Regions from separate parts of the Nonomuraea ferruginea genome, predicted to be linked through region 1. Evidence: riboswitches for the same ligand, from Rfam matches in the RefSeq annotation. Region 1 holds a riboswitch; the other holds the start of a gene.
What was found. Region 1 has a riboswitch for thiamine pyrophosphate ahead of ABD999_RS23635 (purine-cytosine permease family protein). Riboswitches for the same ligand answer to the same signal wherever they lie in the genome.
Positions count from the first base shown of each region.

Region 2: linked by a shared signal. The riboswitch ahead of ABD999_RS16805 (FAD-dependent oxidoreductase) and the one ahead of ABD999_RS23635 (purine-cytosine permease family protein) in region 1 are both predicted to bind thiamine pyrophosphate.

Region 1 is NZ_BAABFD010000012.1:245,264-253,631, forward strand. Features, by position in the region: gene ABD999_RS23610 (LCP family protein) at 1-48, shown strand, start outside; gene ABD999_RS23615 (GOLPH3/VPS74 family protein) at 45-689, opposite strand; gene ABD999_RS23620 (TenA family protein) at 712-1,317, shown strand; gene ABD999_RS23625 (Fpg/Nei family DNA glycosylase) at 1,338-2,216, shown strand; gene ABD999_RS23630 (rhodanese-like domain-containing protein) at 2,255-2,578, shown strand; TPP riboswitch at 2,649-2,761, shown strand; gene ABD999_RS23635 (purine-cytosine permease family protein) at 2,752-4,095, shown strand; gene ABD999_RS23640 (methylated-DNA--[protein]-cysteine S-methyltransferase) at 4,070-4,630, opposite strand; gene ABD999_RS23645 (PAS domain S-box protein) at 4,757-6,592, shown strand; gene ABD999_RS23650 (ATP-binding protein) at 6,735-7,166, shown strand; gene ABD999_RS23655 (YidC/Oxa1 family membrane protein insertase) at 7,150-7,797, opposite strand; gene ABD999_RS23660 (DUF6412 domain-containing protein) at 7,845-8,066, opposite strand; gene ABD999_RS23665 (hypothetical protein) at 8,063-8,236, opposite strand; gene ABD999_RS23670 (response regulator transcription factor) at 8,331-8,368, shown strand, end outside.
Region 2 is NZ_BAABFD010000008.1:76,867-85,234, reverse strand. Features, by position in the region: gene allB (allantoinase AllB) at 1-277, shown strand, start outside; gene alc (allantoicase) at 278-1,222, shown strand; gene pknB (Stk1 family PASTA domain-containing Ser/Thr kinase) at 1,219-3,108, opposite strand; gene ABD999_RS16815 (thiazole synthase) at 3,306-4,061, opposite strand; gene thiS (sulfur carrier protein ThiS) at 4,054-4,254, opposite strand; gene ABD999_RS16805 (FAD-dependent oxidoreductase) at 4,251-5,834, opposite strand; TPP riboswitch at 5,824-5,940, opposite strand; gene ABD999_RS16795 (NAD(P)/FAD-dependent oxidoreductase) at 7,061-8,224, shown strand; gene ABD999_RS16790 (Rv2175c family DNA-binding protein) at 8,255-8,368, shown strand, end outside.

The DNA of each region.
Region 1 (8,368 bases):
CTGGCCGCCGACCAGCCGGTGCCGAAGGAGATCCTCGACGCGGGTTAGCCCGTCGCGGTGATGGCGGCCGTGGTGACGGCGATCGAGATGCCCGCGTTGATCGCGGCGATCGTCTGCGCCACGGCCTCGGCCTCCCACGCGCCGGCCGCGATCTCCTTGACCCGGCCCTTGTCGGCGCCGGGGAACGCCTTGCGGTCGAGCTTGGCGGCGTGCATGACCGCGATGAGCACGGCGGTGCGCGGGTCGGGCTCGGCGCCGCCCAGCGCGCCCGCGACCCGCTCACGCACCCGCGACTCGACGCTGCCGTCGAGCTCGGGCCAGCGGGTGGTGCGGAAGATGCCGAACACCCGGCCGCGCTCCTCGGCCAGCACGCCCGCGGCGGCGAGCCGGGTGAGCAGGCGGGTGCGGAGCTTGCCCGACTGCAGCTGCTGCACCCACCAGGCGGGCCCGCGCTCCTTCGGGCTGCCGGCGATGCGCGCGAGCGCGGCGTCGAGCTCGTCGTCGCCCAGCGGCGCGGGGTCCAGGACGGTCACCTTCTTGTCGCGCAGCGTGATGCGCTCGCTGATCGCCAGCTCGGCCAGGAGGGCGCCGGCCACGGCGGGGTCGAGCTGGATGGTGGAGAGCAGCTGCCTGCCGTCGTCCTCGCCGAAGGCGAGAAGGAGGATCTCCTCCGCGATCGTCACGCTCATCCTCTGACACTAACGTGCGAGCATGACCATCTCGGAAAAATTGCACGCTGTCGGCCGTCCCCTGCTTGAGGCTCAGCTGGCCCATCCCACCGTTGCCGGGATCGGCCGGGGCGATCTGCCCGAGCCCGTGTTCCGGTCGTGGCTGGAGCAGGACTACCTCTACCTGCTCGACTACGTGCGGGTGTTCGCCAAGCTGGCCTGGCAGGCTCCTGACGCGCACGTCGGCGACCTGGTGGACCTGGCGCACTCGACCTACCACGAGGAGCTGGATCTGCACCGTTCGCTGTCGGCCGAGTTCGGGGCCGATCTGGAGGGGGCGGTGAAGGGTCCGGCCTGCGTCGCGTACACGGACTTCCTGCTGGAGTCCGCGGGCTCGTACGGGGAGGGGTTGGCGGCGCTGTATCCGTGCATGTGGGGATATTCGACGCTGGGGCGGATCCTGGCGGAGAACCCGCCCGCCGAGCCGCGCTACCGGGCCTGGGTCGACACGTACGCCGACCCGGGGTTCGCCTCGCTGGCCGAGCGGATCGCCCAGATGATCGACGAGACGGACGTCGATCCTGACCGGGCGGAGGCGATGTTCACGGAGGGGATGGCGCACGAGCTGGCGTTCTGGGACGTGCCGTAGCGCCGCGTAGTCTGGAGAGCATGCCTGAACTTCCCGAGGTGGAGTCGCTCACCGCGTTCCTGGGCGAGCGGGCGGTCGGCCGCACGATCGCGGGCGTCGACGTGGTGGCCTTCCAGGCGCTCAAGACGTTCGACCCGCCGGTGACCGCGCTGGGCGGGCTGACCGTCACGGGCGTGTCCCGTCACGGCAAGTTCCTCGACCTCGACTGTGACGGGCTCCACCTGGTCATCCATCTGGCCCGGGCGGGCTGGCTGCGCTGGCGTGACGACCTGTCGGGCGCCAGGCCGGTCCGTCCGGGCAAGGGCCCGCTCGCCGTACGGGTGCGGCTCGCGCCCGACGCCGACGGGCTGGCGCCGGGGTTCGAGCTGACGGAGGCGGGCACGCAGAAGCGCCTGGCCGTCTATGTCGTGAAAAATCCGGATGAAGTGCCGGGTGTCGCCGCGCTCGGCCCCGACCCCCTCGACGAGTCCTTCGACGTCGCCGCGCTCAAACGCATCGTCGGCGGCAACCGCACCCAGATCAAGGGCCTGCTGCGCGACCAGAAGGTCGTCGCCGGCATCGGCAACGCCTACTCCGACGAGGTGCTGCACGCCGCCAAGATGTCCCCGTTCAAGGTCGCGGCGACGCTGACCGACGCGCAGATCGCCGACCTGCACGACGCCATCGTGACCACGCTGCGCGAGGCGGTCGAGCGGGCGCGCGGCCTGGCGGCCAAGGACCTCAAGGCGGAGAAGAAGTCGGGGCTGCGCGTGCACAACCGCGCGGGCCAGCCGTGCGACGTCTGCGGCGACACGATCCGCGAGGTGTCCTTCGCCGACTCCTCGCTGCAGTACTGTCCCACCTGCCAGACCGGCGGCAAGCCGCTGGCCGACCGCCGCATGTCCAAGCTGCTCAAGTAGCGTGCCGAGCATGACGCGCGGCAGGTAAGAATGGGCGCATGACGGTTCCCGAGGTCGAGGTCCGCGACGTGCCCGACGACGCCTACCTGCTCGACGTGCGCGAGGAGTACGAGTGGGTGGCGGGCCACGCTCCCGAGGCGGTCCACATCCCGATGACGCAGATCCAGGCGCGGGTCGACGAGGTCCCCTCCGGCCGTCCGGTCTACGTCGTGTGCCGCGTCGGCGGCCGTTCGATGCAGGTGGCGGCCTGGCTCAACCGCCTGGGCCGCGAGGCGGTCAACGTGGGCGGCGGCATGCAGGCCTGGGAGCTCGACAAGCGTCCCATGGTCAGCGAGACGGGCCGGCCGCCGATGGTCGCCTGACCCCGACTGGCCGAAACGGGACCAATAGTGCATCATGGGGGCGGCAGCCGGAGTTGATCTCCGGCTGTTGACGACCCACCGCGGGAGCTCGGGGCCAACCGGGCTGAGAGGGCAGCTACGCCGCTGCCGACCGCATGAACCTGTCCGGGTAATGCCGGCGTAGGGAGTGCGCGATGTCGCATGCCATCCATGGCGAGGAAGTTCCGCTGACCCTGGAGGGCGAGCCCCCCAAGACGCTCGGAGTGCTCGACCAGGGCGCGCTCTGGGCCAACCTGGCGGTCAGCCTGCTGGGCTTCTCCGGCGCCCTGTTCCTGATCGACCCGCTCGGCGGCGCGCCGCTGACCGTGACGGCCGCCCTGGTCGCGACCGTGGTCGGCAGCCTGATCGGCACCACCATGGTGGGCCTGGCGGCCATCCCCGGCACGCAGACCGGCAAGCCCGCGATGGTGCTGCTGCGCGGGCTGTTCGGGGCCCGGCTGTCGTACTTCCCCACCGTGCTCAACATCATCCAGATGATCGGCTGGGGCGCGTTCGAGCTCTGGGTGATCGCCCAGGGCGCCCTGGCCATCTTCGGCGACACGGTCCCGTACGCGGTGTGGGTGATCGTCGCCGGGGTGATCACCACGGTGCTGACCGTCTGGCCGCTGGGCGCGGTCCGGCTGATCAGGCGCTACATCACGGTTCTGGTGATCATCGCGATGATCTGGTTCGCGGTGCAGTTCCTGGGCGACGCGCAGCCGCGGACCGGAGGGTCCTGGGAGGCGTTCGCCCCGGCCGTCGACTACGTGATCGCGCTGTCGGTGTCGTGGGTGCCGCTGGCCGCCGACTTCGCCCGGCACTCCAGGTCCAGCCGGGCGGCCTTCACCGGCGTGGTCGGCGGCTACACGCTCGCCCAGGTCGCCTGCCTGGCCCTGGGCGTGTACGCGGTCGCGATCGCCGGGGCCGAGGCGGTGGCGGCCGACAGCACGGCGGTGTTCGGGCCGTTCGTGGCGGTGCCGCTGGGCGCGCTGTTCTTCGCGATCCTGGTGCTCCGCGAGGCCGACCAGTCGTTCGCGAACGTCTACTCGACGACCGTCTCGCTGCAGAACCTCATGCCGCGCGTCGACCGGCGGATCATCAGCACCCTCATCGGCCTGCTCACGGTCGCCATCGCGCTGGTCGTGGACGTGACCTCCTACGGCGCGTTCCTGGGCGTGATCGGCGCGGTGTTCGTGCCGATGTTCGCGGTGCTGGCCGTCGACTACTTCCTGCTCGGCGGCGCGGCCCGGTGGAACACCGACGCCGACGCCCCCGCCCGCTGGTCGATGCTGGTGCCGTGGGCGCTCGGCTTCGCGGCGTACTGGCTGACCACCTCCACCCCCACCGTCGCCCCGTGGGACGGCTTCTGGGCCGGGGTGCGCGAGGTCATCGGCTTCACCAGGGAGCCGTGGATGAACGGCGCGCTGGGCGCGGCCATCGTCGCGGCTCTGGCGACGCTGCTGATCGGGCTGGTCACGCGCCGCGTCGCTCGACGGTGAGCAGATGGCGCTTGGCGGCGGGGCCGCCCGCGTAGTCGCCGGGCTCGCCGTCGTCGCGCACCACCCGGTGACACGGCACGATCACGCACACGGGGTTGGCGCCGAGCGCGTTGCCGACCGCGCGCAGCGCGCGCGGCCTGCCGATGAGCTCGCCGATCCGGCCCATCGTCGTGGTCGTGCCGTACGGGACCGCCATCGTCTTCTGCAGGACCGTACGAGCGAACGGCGTGGCGAGGGTCAGGTCGACCCGGGTGGAGAAGGCGCGGAGCCGGCCGGAGAAGTAGGCGTCGAGCTCGCGGCGGACCGGGTCGAGCCGCCGGGCGTCGGTGCCGATGAGGCTGCCCACCTGGTTGGACACCCGCTCGAAGACCACGTGCTCGTCCTCGTAGCTGCAGGCGACGAGGCCGCGCGCGGTGACCGCGAGCACCAGCCTGCCGACTGCGCCGTCGTAGGTGCCGAGCGCGACGTCGAGCGTGCCGTCACCCCGATAAGTGTCGGACGTCACCCGCAGCAGGGCCTCGAGGTCGCCCGACACGCCTTCACCTCCACCCGCCATGAAAAAGCCGTGACCGCAGCGTATCGGACGGATCGCCCGACGCGAGCGCCACGCCGCGGGCACTATGGAGTCGTGGGGGACCCAAGGGGTGCGAGTGACGACGAGATGGTCCGCGCGGTGCTCGACAGCTCACCCAACGCCGTCGTCGCGATCGACCGGGACCAGACGGTCCTGGTCTGGAACGCGGCCGCCGAGGCGCTCTTCGGCTGGTCCGCGGCCGACGTGCTCGGGCGCAGGGCGCCGATCGTGCCGGAGGAGCTGGCGGCCGAGCACCACGCGGCCCTGGAGCGGGTCCGCACCGGCGGGCAGGTGTCGCTGCGCACCAAGCGGGCGCGCGCCGACGGCGGCGTGCTGGACGTGCGGGCCGACATCAGCGCGCTGCGCGTGGGCTGCGCGACGGCCGGATACGTCTGCGTCTACCACCTGGTGCAGGCCGACCACGCGGCCAAGAGCCGCCTGGCGCGCCGCGCCAGGCTGGTGCGCAGGCTCACCGACGTGGTCGGCGACATCAACGCCGAGCTGGAGCTGCCCGCCGTGCTCGACCGCATCTCGGCCAGCCTCACCGAGCTGACCGGGGCCGACGCGGGCGGGTTCGTGCTCATCGAGGGCGACCGGCTGCGCCTGGTCAGCACCTACCGGCTGCCGGACTCGCTGAAGGACGCCACCACCGACCTGGACACCAGCCTGGTCGGCACGCTCCTGCGCACCGGCAGGACCGTGCTGCTGGAGTCCGCCGGGCTGGACCGGCTGGTGTGGGCGCGGCTGAAGGGTCTGCACACGATCGCGCTCGGCCTCGCCGCCGTCGGGGGTCGCCCGTACGGCGCGCTCTACGCGCTGTTCGCCAAGCGCAAGCCCGGCCACCTGGAGCTGGAGCTGCTGGAGCTGCTGGCCGGGCACGCCGGGATCGCGGTCGGCAACGCGGTCGCCTACCAGGAGGCGGTGCGGCAGCGCGCGCACGAGCGGGCCGTGTTCGACGCCAGCGCCGACGGCATCGCGGTGCTCGACGGCGACGGCCGGGTGCTGCGGTGGAACCCGGCCGCGGCCGAGCTCACCGCCGTCAGCGCCGAGGAGGTCATCGGCGGCCCGCCGCCGTTCCCGCTGCCCGGACCCGGCGAGAAGGTCACCCACCAGCTGCCCAGCGGGCGCTGGCTGGACGTGGTGTGCGCGCGCATCGAGGAGACCGGCGAGCTGGTCGTCGACTTCCGCGACGTCACCGCCGCCAAGGAGCTGGAGGAGGCCAAGGACCTGTTCCTGGCGACCACCAGCCACGAGCTGCGCACCCCGATCACGGTCGTCCGCGGCTTCGCCGGCACGCTCGACGCCCGCTGGGACAAGCTGAGCGACGCCGAGCGCCGCTCCGCCGTGCACACGATCGCCGAGCGGGCCAAGTCGCTCGGCAGCCTCATGGACCACCTGCTGCTCGGCGCCAGAGCGGGGGCGGAGGAGCAGGTGGTCGGCGACGAGCCGTTCGACCTGGCCGAGCGGCTGCACGCGGCCACGCTCGGGCTGCCGGTGCTGTCCGACAGGCACCGCATCGAGGTCGGCATCGCCGTGGGCCTGCCGTGGGTGATGGGCGATCCGCTGGCCACCGACATCGTGCTCGGCCAGCTCCTGGAGAACGCCTTCAAGTACTCGCCGCAGGGCGGGCTGATCAGCGTCGGCGCCTGGCGCGAGAACGGCGGGGTGGTCGTGGTGGTCGACGACGAGGGCGTGGGGATCGCGCCGGCCGACCGGGAGCGGATCTTCGAACGGTTCGTCCAGGTGGAGACCGGCGACCGCCGGAGGTTCGGCGGCGTCGGGCTCGGCCTCTACATCGTGCGGAGCCTGGCCAGGGCGCAGGGCGGCGAGGTGAGCGCGCATCCGCGCCCCGGTGGTGGCACCCGGATGAAGCTCCAGCTCAGGTCCGCTTCTACTATCGGATCCGACACACCGGTGCGGTAACGAGGTGGTCACGGTTGCGCTGATCTATCGTCCGATGTGTACAAGCTGTGATCGAGATGCGGTTTCTGGGATCGAGTAACGGGGCATTTCGGTCGTACCGGGGGTGCTTCCGCGGGGGGCACTGGGAGACGGGGAGGTGGGTGTGTCAAGCGTGGTGCTACTGCCGTACGCGCCGTCCAGCGTCGCCGTCGCCCGCCAGCGTCTCAGCAACGATCTTCAGGACTGCGGGGTCTTCGATCCCGCGATCGACGATGCCGTACTCGTGGTGAGCGAGCTGCTCAGCAACGCGCTACGGCACGCCCACCCGTTGCCTTCGGGGATGGTGAGGGTGTCCTGGCTGCGTAACGATGGTCACATCGAGGTGGCGGTCAGCGACGGGGGAGCGGCGACCGAGCCGAGGGCGGGCCGGCCGGCCCTGTCCTCGCTGGGCGGCCGCGGGCTGGGGATCGTCGAGTATGTGGCGGAGAGCTGGGGCGTGCGGCATGACGGCGACACGACAACGGTGTGGGCGATCCTGCCCGCACCTCAGAAGCAGATGAACGGGCAGGTTCACGCGCTCAAAGAGGCCGGGTAGCGAGCACGGCGCGCTCTCCCACGGTCCACGCCGTGGAAACCAGCAGATAGAGCCCGGCGGCCAGGGGGAGCACCGCCGCGGCCAGCACCGAGCCGAACGGCAGCAACGGTGTCACCCTTCGGATGAGCTCCGGCTGGTCGTCGGTGAGCGCCGACTTCACCGTACGGGAAGACAGCCATGCCACCACGGCCATCAGCACGAGCACCAAAGCGAAGACCGAAAATGGGCCGCTGAACAGACCGTAATGTGCGAGCACGGCCGCGACCTGCTGACCGAGCGGAGCCCCGAACAGGTCGTGGCCCGCCAGCGCGGTCGGGTGGGTCGCCACCCGGAACATCAGCCACATGAACGGCAACTGGGCCAGCCCCGGCAGGATCCCCGCGAACGGCGAGCTGCCCTCCTTGGCGAACAGCGCGGACGTCTCCTTCGCCAGCCGCTGCGGGTCGCGCCCGAACCTCTTGCGCAGCTCGCGCAGCATGGGCGCGAGGCGTTCCCTGACGCGGGCGCTGCGTGCCTGGCGGATGCCCAGCGGCAGCAGCAGGAGCCGCACGGCCAGGGTGAACAGCACGATGCCGAGGGCGGCGTGGCCCCCGGAGACGCCGATGACGAACGAGACAAGCGAATCGATCATGAGCCCTTCTCCCATGGAGACTTCCAGGGCTCGGGTCCGAGCCCCGCCTAACAGGAAGCGGGGCGCGGTGAAGGAGCTCGCGGTCTCGGTCTCCCGGCCGCGTCGGGATCGCGCTGGCGCTGGAAGGCCGTGCGCCGCGCGTACACCAGGGGGAACCCGGACGGCTCACCGCCGCAGGCCGGCAGCAGCCTGGCCGCCCACGAGACCAGCAGCAGGACCGCCACCATGGTGACGGCGATGAGCCACGGATCGAACAGGAAGGCCGTCACTGCGGCGAGGACGACTTACCGACCAGCGTGACGACGACGAAGACCAGCAGAGCGATCACTCCGATGATCAGCGCGATCTTCAGCAGCCCCAGAACCATGGGGATGATGAAGGTGAACAGCACGAAGAGCGCCAGCGCGGCACCCGCCACGAGCATGATGACTCGACCCATGACGCCACCGTACGTCGTGCCGGTGCCGCGTGCGAGGCTTACGAAGCGATGACGTGATCGCCTCGCCCGTGCCGCAGCGCCGTACCGTGATGGCGTGAACACCCGCATCCTGGTGGTCGACGACGACCCGAA
Region 2 (8,368 bases), on a different contig from region 1:
CGGGCACGGCCTCGGCGACGTCGTGCGCTGGATGTCGGCCGCCCCCGCCCGGCTGGCCGGGCTGCGCGGCAAGGGCGGCATCGAGCCCGGCAACGACGCCGACCTGGTGGCCTTCGACCCCGACTCCGCCGAACCCGTCGACGCCCGGCGGCTGCACCACAAGAACCCCGTCACCCCGTACCAGGGACGCCGCCTCAGGGGCGCCGTGCTCACCACCTGGCTGCGGGGCAGGCCCGCCGACGACGTCCCGCACGGGACCTTCCTGCTGGGAGCGTAGATGCGCGACTTCACCCGCCTGCCCGACCTCGCGCTGCGCCGCCACGGCGGGTCCGTGATCGCCGCCAGTGACGAGTCGTTCGCCGGGAAGGAGAACCTCATCCGGCCCGGCAGGCCCGCCTTCCAGCCCGCGACGTTCGCCGGCACGGGCCAGGTCTACGACGGCTGGGAGACCCGCCGCCGCCGCGGCCCCGGCCACGACTGGGCGATCGTCCGCCTCGGCCTGCCCGGCGTGATCCGCGGCGTGGTCGTCGACACCGCCTGGTTCACCGGCAACCACCCGGCGCACGCCGCCGTCGAGGCCGCCCACGTGCCCGGCCACCCGTCCGCGGCCGAGGTGGAACGGGCCGGCTGGGTCACGATCGTGCCCATGAGCCCGCTCAAGGGCGACAGGGAGCACCCCTTCGAGGTGGCCGACGAGAGCCGCTACACCCACGTACGGCTGAACATGTATCCCGACGGCGGCATCGCCCGGCTGCGCGTGCACGGCGAGGCCCGCCCCGACCTGTCCGTGTGGGACGGGCTCGGCCTCGACCTCGCCGCGCTGGAGAACGGCGGGCTGGTCACCGCCTGCTCCGACGAGTTCTACTCCTCGCCCGGCAACGTGATCGCCCCGGGCACGGCCCGCAACCAGGCCGAGGGCTGGGAGACCGCGCGCCGCCGCGACGGCGGCAACGACTGGCTCGTCATCCGCCTGGCCGGACGCGGCCGCGTCAGCCTCGCCGAGATCGACACCACGAACCTGGTCTTCAACGCGCCCGCCGCCGTGACGCTCACCGGCCTCGACGGCGACCGCGAGGTCCCGCTGCTGCCCGGGACGCCGCTGCGACCCGACGCGCCGCACCGCTTCCGGCTCGGCCCGCACGACCCCGTCGACCACGTACGCGTCGACATCCACCCCGACGGCGGCCTGGCGCGCGTGCGGCTCTGGGGCCACCTGGCCTAGTGCCAGAGGTGGACCTCCGAGCCCGGCGGCCGCTCGGAGTTGGGCCCCGGGCGCTGGAACCGCACCACGCCGCTGTTGGACAGGTTGTGCACCCGCACCCGGAAGCCCTGCGCCTGCAGCTCGTTCTTGGCGTCGTTGATGCCCTTGCCCATCACGCCCGGCATGATCCGGAACTCCTGGTCGTCGCGGGCCTCGTTGTCGCCCCGGAACCAGTGCCAGAAGTCCGTCTCGCAGCGCGCGACCGTGACCATCGCCGGGATGCCCTGGTCGACCTCGGACTTGGGCTTCGGCGACTGCGCGATCACGGTGCATGGCTCGGCGTCGTCGTCGACCTCGTTGACCTGCACCTGGAAGCCCTGCTGCGTCAGGAACGCGGCCGCCTCGTCCTTCGGCATGCCGGACACGTCGGGCATGACCAGGCCGGCGCTCACGTAGATGTCGACCTTGGCGCCTTCCTTGACCTTCTCGCCCACCTGCGGCGAGGTGCGGATCACGTGGTTGCGCTGCACCTCGAGGTTCTTGACGCGGCGCATCTTGCCGACCGTCAGCCCGGCCTCGCCGATCGCCGCCCTGGCGTCGTCCTGCGTCAAACCGGCGGTCTTCGGCACCAGCACCCGCTTCGGGCCCAGCGAGGGCACCAGCGTGATCGTGGTGCCGGCCTCCACCTCGGTGCCGTGGACCGGCTCCATGGCCAGCACCGACCCCTCGGCGACCTTCTCGTCATGGCGGCCCTCGACCCTGGCCACCTGGAAGCCCTGCGCCCGCGCGCTGCGCTCGGCCACCGCGAGGTTCTTGCCCACCAGATCGGGCACGATCTTGTAGCTCTTCTGCGCGAAGTAGAGCCCGGTCGCCGCCACCGCACCCACCATGATCACGGCCAGCGCCGCCAGGAACCAGACCGGCTTGACCCGGCCGCCCCGCGAGCGCGCCGGCGGAGGCGTGGGGACCTCCGCGCGCGGCTGGATCAGGGTGTGGGCCGGAGCCGCCGGCGGGCTGGTGAACGCGCCGGTCGGACGCGCCTGCTGCGCGCCCGACAGCCTCGGCAGCGTCCGGTGCGCCTCGACCGCCTGCACCAGCATCGCCGTCGCGTCCGCGGGGCGGTCGTGCGGCTCGCGCGCCGTCGCCTGCGCCACCAGCGTGTCGATCAACGCCGGCACGTCCGACGCCAGCGACGACGGCGCGGGCACCGTGTCGTGCACGTGGCGGTAGGCCACCGACATCGGCGTCTCGCCGTCGTACGGCTGCCGGCCCGTCACCAGCTCGAACAGCATGATGCCGGCCGCGTAGACGTCACTGCGCACGTCGGCGCCGCCGGTCGTCACCTGCTCGGGCGACATGTAGCCGATCGTGCCGATCATCACGCCGGTGCGCGTCTGGTTGGTCGCCTCGATCGCGCGGGCCAGGCCGAAGTCGACCACCTTGATGCGGCCGTCGTCGGCCAGCAGCACGTTCTCGGGCTTCACGTCGCGGTGGACCATGCCCGCCTGGTGGGCGGCGCCGAGCGCCGCCAGCACCGGGATCATGATCTCCAGGGCCTCTCGGGCGGGCAGCCTGCCACGGTCGCGCAGCACGTCACGGAGCGTCTTGCCGGGCACGTACTCCATCGACAGGTAGACGACGTCGCCGTCGGTGCCCTGATCGAAGACGTGCACCACGTTCGGGTGCGAGAGGCTGGCCACCGACTTCGCCTCGCCGATGAACCTGCGCACGAACGCCGGGTCGTCGGCCAGCGAGCGGTGCATCACCTTGAGCGCGACGGTCCGGTCCAGCCGGATGTCGAGCGCCAGGTAGACAGTCGCCATGCCACCCCGGGCGATCCGGGACTCGACGCGGTAGCGCCCGTCGAGCAGCCGACCTACCAGAGGGTCCGCAGTCGTCGTGTCCACCCGGCTGAGTTTACGGGCGTTTCGCCCCCGGGAGGGCCTGACCATCCGAAAGTGATGCCGACCCGTGCCGTTCCGTGACGCAAGCGTACTCCTGGGCCGGCGGAGAACCGCATTTCCGGGGCTCGTACCGCTCCCGGAAGTCCCTGAGAAGAAGTTCTCCTGGAAGGCCCGTGGGCTTTCCAGGAGAACCGGCACCGTCAGGGAGACATCGGGGACGAGGCCTCCGCGTACCGGCGGCGGGGGATCCGGCCGGCCAGCCGTGCGGCCCGCCCGGCCTGGACGGCCGACCGCATCGCCGAGGCCATCAGCTCGGGCCGCTGCGCCCGGGTGACCGCCGTCGCCAGCAGCACCGCGTCGCACCCCAGCTCCATCGCCAGCGCCGCGTCGCTGGCCGTGCCGATGCCCGCGTCCAGGACCACCGGCACCCCGGCCGCCTCCACGATCAGCTCGATGCTGTGCGGGTTCCTGATCCCCAGCCCGGAGCCGATCGGCGAGCCCAGCGGCATCACCGCCGCGCACCCCGCCTGCTCCAGCCGCCTGGCCAGCGCCGGGTCGTCGCCGATGTACGGCAGCACCACGAACCCGTCGGCCACCAGCCGCTCCGCCGCGTCGAACGTCTCGATCGGGTCCGGCAGCAGGGTCCGCTCGTCGGCGATGACCTCCAGCTTGACCCAGTTCGTGCCCAGCGCCTCGCGCGCCAGCCGCGCCGTCAGGACGGCGTCGCCGGCGGTGAAGCAGCCGGCCGTGTTGGGCAGCACCTTGATGCCGCGCCGGCGCAGCACGTCGAGCACCGACCCGCGGGCGTGCGGGTCGAGCCGCCGCATCGCCACCGTGGTCAGCTCGGTGCCCGACGCCTCCAGCGCCTGGTCCAGCACCTCCAGCGAGGGGGCGCCGCCGGTGCCCATGATGAGCCGGGAGCCGAACTTCTCCCCGGCGATGACCAGATCATCCACCTTGCACCGCCGTCAGCACCTCCACGCGGTCGCTGTCGCGCAGCGCCGTCGTCTCCCACGCGCTGCGGGTGACCACCTCGTCGTTCACGGCCACCGCCACGCCGGTGGCGGACTCGGTCAGGGACCGTACGGCCTGCGCGACGGTCATGCCCTCGGCCACCTCGCGGGCGGCCCCATTGATCATCACATTCATGAAACATCCTTGAATCTCGCCGGTGAGCACAATGTCGCGAGGTCGGCCTCCTCGCCTTCGAGGATCGCGGCGGTGAGCGGCGTCAGCAGCACCCCGCCACGATGGTGACCGGTCGCCAGCACCAGCCCCGGGATCCCGCTCGGCCCGACGACCGGCAGGTTGTCCGGCGTGCCGGGCCGCAGCCCCGCCACCACGTCGGCCACCTCCAGCTCCGTGACGCCCGGCACCAGCTCCCTGGCGTCCCGCAGCAGCTCGTAGACCCCGCCCGCGGTCACCCTGGTGTCGAAGCCCAGCTCCTCCTGGGTGGCTCCGACCACCAGTTCCCCGTCGCCCCGCGGCACCAGGTAGACCGGGTTGCCGTGCACGGTCCCGCGCACGCACCGCCCGATCAGCGGCTGGGGCGACCTCAGGCGCATGATCTGCCCCTTGACGGGCCGTACCGGCACATCCGCCAGCTCCCCGCTCCACGCCCCCGCCGCCAGCACCACCCGCTCCGCGACCAGCGTCTCGGGCTCCCGTCCCCGCGGCACACCCGGCGAGATCCCGGGGACTGCGCCCGACTCCGGAGGGGCCAGCCGTACGCCGGACACCCGGTCGCCGTCACGCAGCAGCTCGGTCACCCGGGCGCGCACCACCGGGACGCCGAGCCGCTCCAGCGCGGCGAGCAGCGCCGCGGTGACGCGGCGAGGATCCACCCACGCGTCCGTACGGGCCAGCAGCCCGCCCCGGACGGAGGGCGCCAGCATCGGCTCCAGCCGCCGGCACTCGCGCCCGGTCAGGCGCTCGACCGGCAGCCCCAGCTTCTCCATGAACCCGGCCTGCTCGTCGAGCATCGCCAGGTCGTCGGGCCCGAACGCGACGTCGAGCGTCCCGTCGTCCCGCAGATCCAGCCCGGCGCGCGCGGCCGCCAGCCGTTCGCTCCCCTCACCGGATTCCCCGAACCCCCAGGGTGACGCGGCGGCCCGCCCGTCCTCGCCGCCGGCCGACGGACGCCTCCCGCCGGCGGACGAGGGGTCGAAGGCCGGGAAGCGCCCGTCGCCGGGGACGGCGGACGCAGCCGCCGGGCCGGCGCCCGTGGGCGCGGAACCGGCGTGCCCCGTCTCGCCGTGAGGGGTGACCACGTGGGTGCTCGCGGGAGGAGCGGCGGAGCTCGTGCGCCCGGTCCCGCCGTGAGGGGTGACCACGTGGGTGCTCGTGGGAAGCGTGCCCTCGGCGGGGACGGCCGAGCCGGACTGCCCGGCGTGAGTGTTCGGGGTGGTGGTCGTCCGAGGGGCGGAGACGCTCCTGTCGGACTGAGCGGTGAGGGTGGTGGCCGGTCCGTCGGATCCGGGAGTGGTGAGTCCGGCGTCGGCGGCGAGGGCGGCGGCGAAGGCGGGCCAGCGGCGCAGGGAAGCGACGCCGAGACGGAGAAGGGGCTCTTCGGTGTAGGCGACCTCGCTGATCGGGGCCAGCATGCCCGCCGCCGCGTAGGAGGCGCCACGGGCGGGAGACGGGTCGACCACCACGACCTCGCGGCCCTGCCTGGCAAGCCGCCAGGCGATCGACAGGCCGACGACGCCGCCTCCGACGATCACATCCATGTCCGCTCCCTTCGCCGGCATGATCCGGATCAGGTGTCTTGCGGTCGAAGGCCCGGTGAAGCCTTCCTCTCAGCCCGGTGACGGCCGGACTCCCGCGCGTCGTGCACCCCCACCTTACGACCTCCCACGACAGACCGGTACGCCGGTGCCGGGGGAGGTCATCCCACCCGCGCGCCGCCACCGCCGAGACCGCGAAGATCGCAAGCGGGCATCCTCAGAGAGGCGCCGGATGCCGAGGTCCGGCCCTCACCGACGACCGGCCGACCGGCCATGAATCCACCGGCCGCGGATCCACCGGTCATGGATCTACCGGCCATGGATCCACCGGTCATGGATCTACCGGTCATGGATCTACCGGTCATGGATCTACCGGTCATGGATCTACCGGTCATGGATCTACCGGGCGCGGATCCACTGGGTGCGGATCCACTGGGCGCGGTTCCACCGGGCGGGTGCCCACGCTTTCCGGGCGGTCCCGGGCTCCTCGGGCGGTCTGGCCCTTCCGGGAGCCGCGGGCGTGGACGACCTGCGATCCCAGGTGGACCTCCGCCTCAGGGAGTTCGTCGAACGGCGCCTCCCTTCCGACGGCGAGCCCGACTTCCGGCCGCTCCGCGACGCGGCGGAGGACCTGCTGGCCGGGGGCAAGCGCCTGCGCCCCGCCTTCTGCTACTGGGGCTGGCGGGCCGCGGGCGGCGGTGACGAGCCCGACGTCTTCTCGGCGGATCCACCGGGCGGGCAGCCCACGGTTTCCGGGCGGTCCTGGGTTTCTCCGGGCCCTCCGGGCCGTCCCGGGCCCTCCGGGAGGTACCGGGCCCTCCGGGAGGTACCGGGCCCTCCGGGAGGTACCGGGCCCTCCGGGTGGTCTCGGCCTTCGGGAGGTTCTGGCCCTTTCGGGCGCTTCTGGGTTCTCCGGGCTGTCCTGGGCTCTTCGGGTGGTCTCGGGCTTCCGTGGGGTTCGGAGCTTCTCGGGCGGCACCGGCGTTCTTCGGGTGGGTCCTGCGGCAACCCTCGGCTGGGCTACTCCGGCAGGGCGCGATCATGCTCGTGGACGTAGCAGAGCGGGTAGCTGTCCCGAATCGCCCTCACCCCCGAGAGTTCCGTGGGTGCGTATGTCGTCGGTCAACCTCCACGGATGATCTCCGGTGGCGAGGAGGTGGAGTGCCAGGTGGGGGAGGAATCGGGGCTCGGGGCGACGCTGTGGGGCGGCCCCCGTTATGGTCGCTTACGTGAATCATGTCGTGGTGGTGGGAGCCGGACTGTCAGGCGTCAGGAGCGTCGAGGCGCTGCGCGCACGCGGGTTCGGCGGCAGGATCACGCTGATCGGGCAGGAGCGCCACCGGCCCTACGACCGGCCGCCCCTGTCGAAGTCCGTGCTGCTCGGCGACGCCGACTCCAGCTTCGTCGACTCCGACCTGGCGGCGCTCGAAGTGGACTTCTGGCCGGGCGTCGCCGCCAAGGCGCTGCGCGAGGGCGCCGTGGAGACGACCGAGGGCGAGCTGGGCTACGACGGGCTGGTCATCGCCACCGGGGCCGAGCCGATCCTGCTCCCCGGTGACGGCCCGCAGCACGTCCTGCGTACCCTCGACGACTCGCTAGAGCTGCGCGCCCGGCTGGTTCCGGGCGCGCGGGTGGCGGTCATCGGCGCGGGCTGGATCGGCGCCGAGGTGGCCACCGCCGCACGCCGGGCAGGCTGCGCGGTGACGGTGGTCGAGGCCGGCCCCGCCCCGCTCACGCACGCCGTCGGGGCCGAGCTCGGCGCCCGCACCCAGCACTGGTACGAGGGCATCGACCTGCGCCTGGACACCATGGTCGCCTCCGTCGAGGAAGGCGGCGTGGCGCTGGTCGGCGGCGGGTTCGTGGACGCCCACGTGGTGGTGACGGGCATCGGCGTCCGCCCGGCCGTCGAGTGGCTCGCCGACGCCGACCTCGACCTGCACAACGGCGTCGTCACCGACGAGCACCTGCGCACGTCGCTGCCGAACGTGGTCGCCGTCGGCGACTGCGCCGCCTGGTGGTCGCGCCGCTTCGGCACGCGGCTGCGGGTCGAGCACTGGGACACCGCGCTGGGCGCGCCCGAGGTGGCCGCCGCGACGCTGCTGGGCGAGGAGGCGGTGTACGACCCGGTCCCGTACTTCTGGTCGGAGCAGTTCGGGCACATGGTCCAGTACGCCGGCCACCACCCGGCCGGCGAGCGGCTGGTCTACCGGGGCGAGGCGACGGGCAAGTGGTCGGCCTGCTGGCTCGCCGGCGACGACACTCTCGCCGCGGTGCTGGCCGTCGACCGGCCGCGCGATCTCGTGCAGGGGCGCCGGATCATCGAGGCGGGCCACCGGCTCGACACGGAACGCCTGGTAGATCCGGACGTGCCCCTACGGGATTGTGTTGTTTGAGCAAGCGCGGCATGTGGTAGTTGTGGTTTCGTGACGCTTTCTGTTGCACAGATCGACCGGGAGACCGATGCCCTCGTCGACGAGTGGCTCACTCTCCCCGAAGTGGCCGACCGCATGGGTCTCACCATGGGTCGCGCCAAGCAG